Regions from separate parts of the Streptomyces gobitricini genome, predicted to be linked through region 2. Evidence: predicted binding sites of a transcription regulator. Region 2 holds the regulator's gene; the other holds the start of a gene.
What was found. Region 2 encodes HrcA, which represses chaperone genes, less so after heat shock. Its sites were predicted from a motif close to TTNGCACTCNGNNNNNCNGAGTGCNAA; they were not measured.

Region 1: groL (chaperonin GroEL) is a predicted target of HrcA. The motif match lies at 2,448-2,474, and genes of this name have one in related genera.

The regions. Positions count from the first base shown of each region.
Region 1 covers NZ_BAAASR010000006.1:208,859-212,510, forward strand. The annotation lists gene ABD347_RS06645 (hypothetical protein) at 1-524, shown strand, start outside; gene groL (chaperonin GroEL) at 663-2,285, opposite strand; gene ABD347_RS06655 (cold-shock protein) at 2,717-2,923, opposite strand; gene ABD347_RS06660 (ubiquitin-like small modifier protein 1) at 3,333-3,611, opposite strand; gene thrC (threonine synthase) at 3,636-3,652, opposite strand, start outside.
Region 2 covers NZ_BAAASR010000002.1:266,179-269,830, reverse strand. The annotation lists gene ABD347_RS02200 (DUF3097 domain-containing protein) at 1-380, opposite strand, end outside; gene ABD347_RS02195 (MBL fold metallo-hydrolase) at 391-1,113, opposite strand; gene hrcA (heat-inducible transcriptional repressor HrcA) at 1,280-2,296, shown strand; gene dnaJ (molecular chaperone DnaJ) at 2,297-3,433, shown strand.

The DNA.
Region 1 (3,652 bases), on a different contig from region 2:
GGTGGTCGCGTACCGCGCGGGACGACGACTGGTGGGCGGCGTTCCAGCGGGGCGACGTGCCGGAGGACGGGCCCCCGCGCCGCCGGACCCGGTCCCGGGCATTCATCCTGCTCGCCGCCCTCGGGCGGGAGGCGCCCATGATGTCGCTCTCCGACACCGAGTGCGCCGCCCTCGCGCCGCTGGTCACCGAGTGGTTCGAGCGCGGCGCCGACGAGCGGCACGTCATGCACGCCCTGACGGCGGGCCTGCCGTCGCCGGTCCACCGCCCCTTCGCCCTGGCGCGCATGCGCCTGACCACCAAGATCCCACCCGAGCCGATCAGACCCGTACGCCCGCCCCTCCGGGTCCTGGAGTGCGCCAGGTGCGGCGCCCCGGCCCGCCCGGAAGCCCTCCTGGACGGCGCCTGCGCCCCCTGCCGGGGCAAGACGCCACCACCACCCCTCGCGGCCCTCCCACCCGCGCAGGTCCGCGCCCATGCCGCCCAGGCACGGGCGTACCTCCAGCCCGAGAGAAGCCACACATGACCAGCCACACATGACCACGCGCCTCAACACCACGCGCATCAGGACCGCGCCCCGGGCCGGAAACGCCCGAGGGCGGTACCCCCCTGGGAGTGGGGGTACCGCCCTCGGAACGAGAGGACTGTGTCCGATCCGGGAGGATCAGAAGTCCATGTCACCGCCCGGCATGCCGCCCGGAGCACCGGCCGCGGCCTTCTCCGGCTTGTCGGCGATGACGGCCTCGGTGGTGAGGAACAGCGCCGCGATGGAGGCCGCGTTCTGCAGGGCGGAACGGGTCACCTTGGCGGGGTCGATGATGCCCTCGGCGATCATGTCGACGTACTCGCCGGTCGCGGCGTTCAGGCCGTGGCCGACGGGCAGGTTGCGCACCTTCTCGACGATGACGCCGCCCTCGAGACCACCGTTGACGGCGATCTGCTTCAGCGGGGCCTCCAGGGCCAGGCGCACGATGTTGGCACCGGTCGCCTCGTCACCCTCGAGCTCCAGCTTCTCGAAGACGCTGGACGCCTGGAGCAGGGCCACGCCACCACCGGCGACGATGCCCTCCTCGACGGCGGCCTTGGCGTTGCGCACCGCGTCCTCGATGCGGTGCTTGCGCTCCTTGAGCTCGACCTCGGTGGCGGCACCGGCCTTGATGACGGCCACGCCGCCGGCCAGCTTCGCCAGACGCTCCTGGAGCTTCTCGCGGTCGTAGTCCGAGTCGGAGTTCTCGATCTCGGCGCGGATCTGGTTGACGCGGCCCGCGACCTGGTCGCTGTCACCGGCGCCGTCGACGATGGTGGTCTCGTCCTTGGTGATGACGACCTTGCGGGCGCGGCCCAGCAGCTCCAGGCCGGCGTTCTCGAGCTTGAGGCCGACCTCCTCGGAGATGACCTGGCCACCGGTGAGGATGGCGATGTCGTTCAGCATGGCCTTGCGGCGGTCGCCGAAGCCCGGGGCCTTGACGGCGACGGACTTGAAGGTGCCACGGATCTTGTTGACGACCAGGGTCGACAGGGCCTCGCCCTCGACGTCCTCGGCGATGATCAGCAGCGGCTTGCCGGACTGCATGACCTTCTCCAGCAGCGGGAGCAGGTCCTTCACCGAGGAGATCTTCGAGTTGACGATCAGGATGTACGGGTCGTCGAGCGACGCCTCCATACGCTCCATGTCGGTGGCGAAGTACGCCGAGATGTAGCCCTTGTCGAAGCGCATACCCTCGGTGAGCTCCAGCTCCAGACCGAAGGTCTGGGACTCCTCGACGGTGATGACGCCTTCCTTGCCGACCTTGTCCATGGCCTCGGCGATGAGCTCGCCGATCTGGGTGTCGGCGGCGGAGATGGAGGCCGTGGAAGCGATCTGCTCCTTGGTCTCGACATCCTTCGCCTGCTCCAGCAGCGCGCCGGAGACGGCCTCGACGGCGGTCTCGATGCCGCGCTTCAGGGCCATCGGGTTGGCGCCGGCGGCGACGTTGCGCAGACCCTCGCGGACGAGCGCCTGGGCGAGGACGGTCGCGGTGGTCGTACCGTCACCGGCGACGTCGTCCGTCTTCTTGGCGACTTCCTTGACCAGCTCGGCGCCGATCTTCTCGTACGGGTCCTCGAGCTCGATCTCCTTGGCGATGGAAACACCATCGTTGGTGATCGTGGGGGCGCCCCACTTCTTCTCGAGGACGACGTTGCGACCCTTGGGGCCCAGGGTCACCTTGACGGCGTCGGCGAGCTGGTTCATGCCGCGCTCGAGGCCGCGCCGTGCCTCCTCGTCGAACGCGATGATCTTGGCCATGTGAAGTGGTCCTCCCGGACTGGGGTGGATGCTCCGGACCGCGCTGGCGCCCGCGACGGACGGCCTGCCTGCCTGAGGTGGTTCCTTGCCCCACCGGCCTGCTGGCCTCACCGACCCGGTCCTTCGTTGTCACTCTCACCTTCAGAGTGCTAACGCCAATGATTAGCACTCGACCCATGCGAGTGCAAGCGCCTCCGGCAGATCCGGGACGTCGCCGGGCCGCCGAAGGACCGCCGCCGGGCCACCACCGGACCATCGCCGGACCACCACTGGACCGCCACGGGACCACCACCGTGGCGCCCCGGAATGCCGTCCGGACGGCCGCCCGACCCCCGTCCGGACATGCGCGAGGGGCCCGCGTCCCCTGGAACGCGGGCCCCTCGGCACTTGCGATGTCGACAGTCGATGGTCGGTCGATCGCGACGCGGCTCTCAGCCGGCGGCGAGCTTGACCATGTCCGCCTGCGGACCCTTCTGGCCCTGCGAGATCTCGAACTCGACTCGCTGACCTTCTTCGAGGGTGCGGTAGCCGTCCATCTGGATCGCGCTGTAGTGGACGAAAACATCCGCACCACCGTCGACCGCGATGAAGCCGTACCCCTTCTCCGCGTTGAACCACTTGACGGTGCCCTGAGCCATGCCTAACTCCCCTATTACTGGCCCTTGCACAGGACCGCACTTCGCGGACCCGGGTCAGACCTCACCCACTGACAGGTGTGAGCGTGCGCCGTAACGCGTCGACCGCCGCTGAATGTATCTGCCCAACTGCCGTCTGCAACAGGTCAATCGGACGAGAAATCCGAGCACGGGTGAACGGAAAATATGACCGAAGGGCCCAGAATCCCGGGCAAGTCGGGCCCGGCAAAGTGCGCAAATGGCGCAACTCGCAAGGGGACATTGACTGCATCTTGTCGCGGCCGCGCACTTTCTCATATGCGTGCGGCACAGGCAGCGGCGGGGGCTTCCCCAACTCTACCGCGCTCAACCATGCAGAATTGCCCCCTCCGCTTCTCTCGCGGAGGGGGCAATTCCGGTAACACCGCGTGCGTCAGCAGCCGCCCGCGACGGCCGGAATGATCGAGACGCCGGCACCGTCGGGCGTGGCGGTCCCCAGACCGTCCTCGAAGCGCACGTCGTCGTCGTTGACGTACACGTTCACGAAGCGGCGCAGCTTGCCCTGGTCGTCCAGGACGCGGGCGGCGATGCCCGGGTGGTTCTTCTCCAGGGACTCGATGACCTCGGAGAGGGTCGCGCCCTCGGCCGTGACCTCGGCCTGGCCGCCCGTGTACGTACGGAGAATGGTGGGGATGCGGACGTTGACGCTCATGTCGTGGTGCTGCCTTTCGGTCGTTCAGGCCAGGCCGGCGG
Region 2 (3,652 bases):
TCGTCGCCCCACACCCGCTCCACCAGCTCCGCGTCGTGGCGGCCCTCCACATAGATCCGCCCCGCACGGGCGACACGCGCGCGTGCGCCGGGAACGGCGATCGAACCCGACGCGGTACGCGACGGGCGCGAGGGGCCGGCCGACGGGCGCACCAGCGTCACCGTGCGCCCCTCCAGGAGGAAGCCGCGGGGCGCCAGCGGGAACACCCGGTGCTTGCCGAACCGGTCCTCCAGGGTCACGGTGCCCGCCTCGCAGCCGATCACCGCCCCGCAGAAGCCGGTGCTCACCTCCTCGACCACCAGGTCCGGTTCGGCGGGTACCTCCGGCACCGGGGCCGAACGCTTCCAGGAGGGCGTCAGGTCAGGGTCGTAAGCGCGCATCCGCCAGACGCTACGACACGCCGAACCGTCGGGCCAGTTCATCGCGTTGGGCGCGTACGAAGCCGGCGCCGACGACGGCCCCGTGCCCCGGGACGTACACGGCGGCCTCACCGCCCAGCTCCAGCAGCCGGTCCAGGGCGGCCGGCCAGCGCGACGGGACGGCGTCCGGCCCCGCCTGGGGGTCGCCCGACTCCTCCACCAGGTCCCCGCAGAGGACGACATCCCGGGAGCCCGGCACCAGCACGGCCAGGTCGTGACCGCTGTGGCCCGGGCCCGCGTCGGCCAGCAGCACCTGCCGCCCGCCCAGTTCCAGCGTCCACTCGCCGCACACCAGGTGGTGCGGGACCACCAGGACGTCCGCCGCCTCCACCGCGTCCGCCTCGGCCACCCCGTGCCGTACGGCGTCGTCCCGCAGCCCGTCCCGGTCCCGTGTCAGGACGGTGTCGATGCCGACCGCGCCGTACACCTCCGTGCCGGAGAACGCCGCCGTACCGAGCACATGATCGAAATGGGGATGGCTCAGTGCGATATGCGTCACTCTCCGGCCGCCCATCAGGGCCTGCGCCTGCGCCCGGATCCCGGCCCCCTCACGGAGCGTCGCGCCCGTGTCGTACAGCAGGGCGCCGTCCTCACCGACCACCAACGCGGTGGTCGCGTCCCACACCGGCAGCCTCCTGCGGCCCACTCCGTCGGCGAGACGCTCCCATCCGAAGTCTTCCCAACAGACGTCCATACCGCGACGCTATCGGCAACCACCGGCGTCAGCGCGCGGTAGCGTGGTCGGCCGCCCTTGCTAGGGGTCAGCCCCGGCGCCGTACACTTGCCGGGGAAGGTTGGCACTCGGGCATCGCGAGTGCCAGCGGAGCAGAAGGAACCACGGCCAGCTGGAGGTGCGCGCGGTGCTCAGTGAACGCAGGCTCGAAGTGCTGCGCGCCATCGTCCAGGACTATGTGGGCACCGAGGAGCCGGTCGGTTCCAAGGCGCTCACGGAGCGCCACAACCTCGGCGTCTCGCCCGCCACCGTGCGCAACGACATGGCCGTGCTGGAGGACGAGGGCTTCATCGCCCAGCCCCACACCAGCGCGGGCCGCATCCCCACGGACAAGGGCTACCGTCTGTTCGTCGACCGGCTCGCCGGCGTCAAGCCGCTGTCGTCGCCGGAGCGGCGCGCCATCCAGAACTTCCTGGACGGCGCGGTCGACCTCGACGACGTCGTCGGTCGTACGGTGCGGCTGCTGGCGCAGCTGACCCGGCAGGTCGCGGTCGTGCAGTACCCGTCCCTGACGCGGTCCACCGTGCGTCATGTGGAGCTGCTGTCGCTGGCCCCCGCCCGGCTGATGCTCGTCCTGATCACCGACACCGGGCGCGTGGAGCAGCGCATGGTCGACTGCCCGGCGCCGTTCGGCGAGACGTCCGTGGCCGATCTGCGGGCGCGGCTGAACAGCCGTGTCGTGGGGCGGCGCTTCACGGACGTGCCCCAGCTGGTGCAGGACCTCCCCGAGTCCTTCGAGGCGGAGGACCGGGGCACCGTCTCCACGGTGCTGGCCACACTGCTGGAGACCCTGGTGGAGGAGACCGAGGAACGGCTGATGATCGGCGGCACCGCCAATCTCACCCGCTTCGGGCACGACTTCCCGCTGACGATCCGGCCGGTGCTGGAGGCGCTGGAGGAGCAGGTGGTGCTCCTGAAGCTGCTCGGCGAGGCCAAGGACTCGGCCATGACCGTACGTATCGGGCACGAGAACGCCCATGAGGGCCTCAACTCCACGTCCGTCGTCGCGGTCGGCTACGGTTCGGGCGACGAGGCAGTCGCCAAACTCGGCGTGGTCGGACCGACCCGCATGGACTACCCCGGAACGATGGGAGCGGTACGCGCAGTGGCACGTTACGTCGGACAAATCCTGGCGGAGTCGTAAGTGGCCACGGACTACTACGCCGTACTCGGCGTACGCCGCGACGCGTCCCAGGACGAGATCAAGAAGGCGTTCCGGAGGCTCGCCCGCGAGCTGCATCCGGACGTCAACCCCGATCCCAAGACGCAGGAGCGGTTCAAGGAGATCAACGCCGCCTACGAGGTGCTGTCGGACCCGCAGAAGAAGCAGGTCTACGACCTCGGCGGTGACCCGCTGTCGACCTCCGGCGGCGCGGGCGCGGGTGGCTTCGGTGCGGGCGGCTTCGGCAACTTCTCCGACATCATGGACGCCTTCTTCGGTACGGCGTCCCAGCGCGGGCCCCGGTCGCGCACCAGGCGCGGCCAGGACGCGATGATCCGCCTGGAGATCGACCTCAACGAGGCGGCCTTCGGTACGACCAAGGACATCCAGGTCGACACGGCCGTCGTCTGCACGACCTGTTCCGGCGAGGGCGCCGCGCCGGGTACGTCGGCCCAGACCTGCGACATGTGTCGCGGCCGTGGCGAGGTCTCCCAGGTCACCCGGTCCTTCCTGGGCCAGGTCATGACCTCCCGCCCCTGCCCCCAGTGCCAGGGCTTCGGCACGGTCGTCCCGACGCCCTGCCCGGAGTGCGCCGGCGACGGCCGGGTCCGGTCCCGCCGGACGCTGACGGTCAAGATCCCGGCCGGTGTCGACAACGGCACCCGCATCCAGCTGGCCGGCGAGGGCGAGGTCGGCCCCGGCGGCGGCCCGGCCGGCGACCTGTACGTCGAGATCCACGAGCTCCCGCACACGGTGTTCCAGCGGCGCGGCGACGACCTGCACTGCACGGTGACCATCCCGATGACGGCGGCCGCGCTGGGCACGAAGTGTCCGCTGGAGACGCTGGACGGGCTGGAGGAGGTCGACGTCCGGCCCGGTACGCAGTCGGGCCAGTCGATCCCGCTGCACGGGCGCGGCGTCACGCACCTGCGGGGCGGCGGACGCGGTGACCTCATCGTGCACGTCGAGGTCCAGACGCCGTCGAAGCTCGACCCGGAGCAGGAACGACTGCTGCGGGAGCTGGCGAAGCTGCGGGGCGAGGAGCGGCCGACCGGCCAGTTCCAGCCGGGGCAGCAGGGGCTGTTCTCCCGCCTCAAGGACGCGTTCAACGGGCGGTGACCGGGGGCGGTGCCCCCGAAAAGGGGGCTCGACCCCCGGACCGCCTGACAGGGGGACGTTGGTCGTACGCGGTGGCCGACGCCCCCGCCCCCGGGTCGCGGCAGCTTCGCGCCGCGCGGGCGTGCACGGCCGCCGGACCGGCACCCCAGCGGCTTCGCGCTCGCGTCGGTGCCCGGGCCTCGGCTCGGCCCCGAAGGCACGCGTACGCGCACGGGCGAC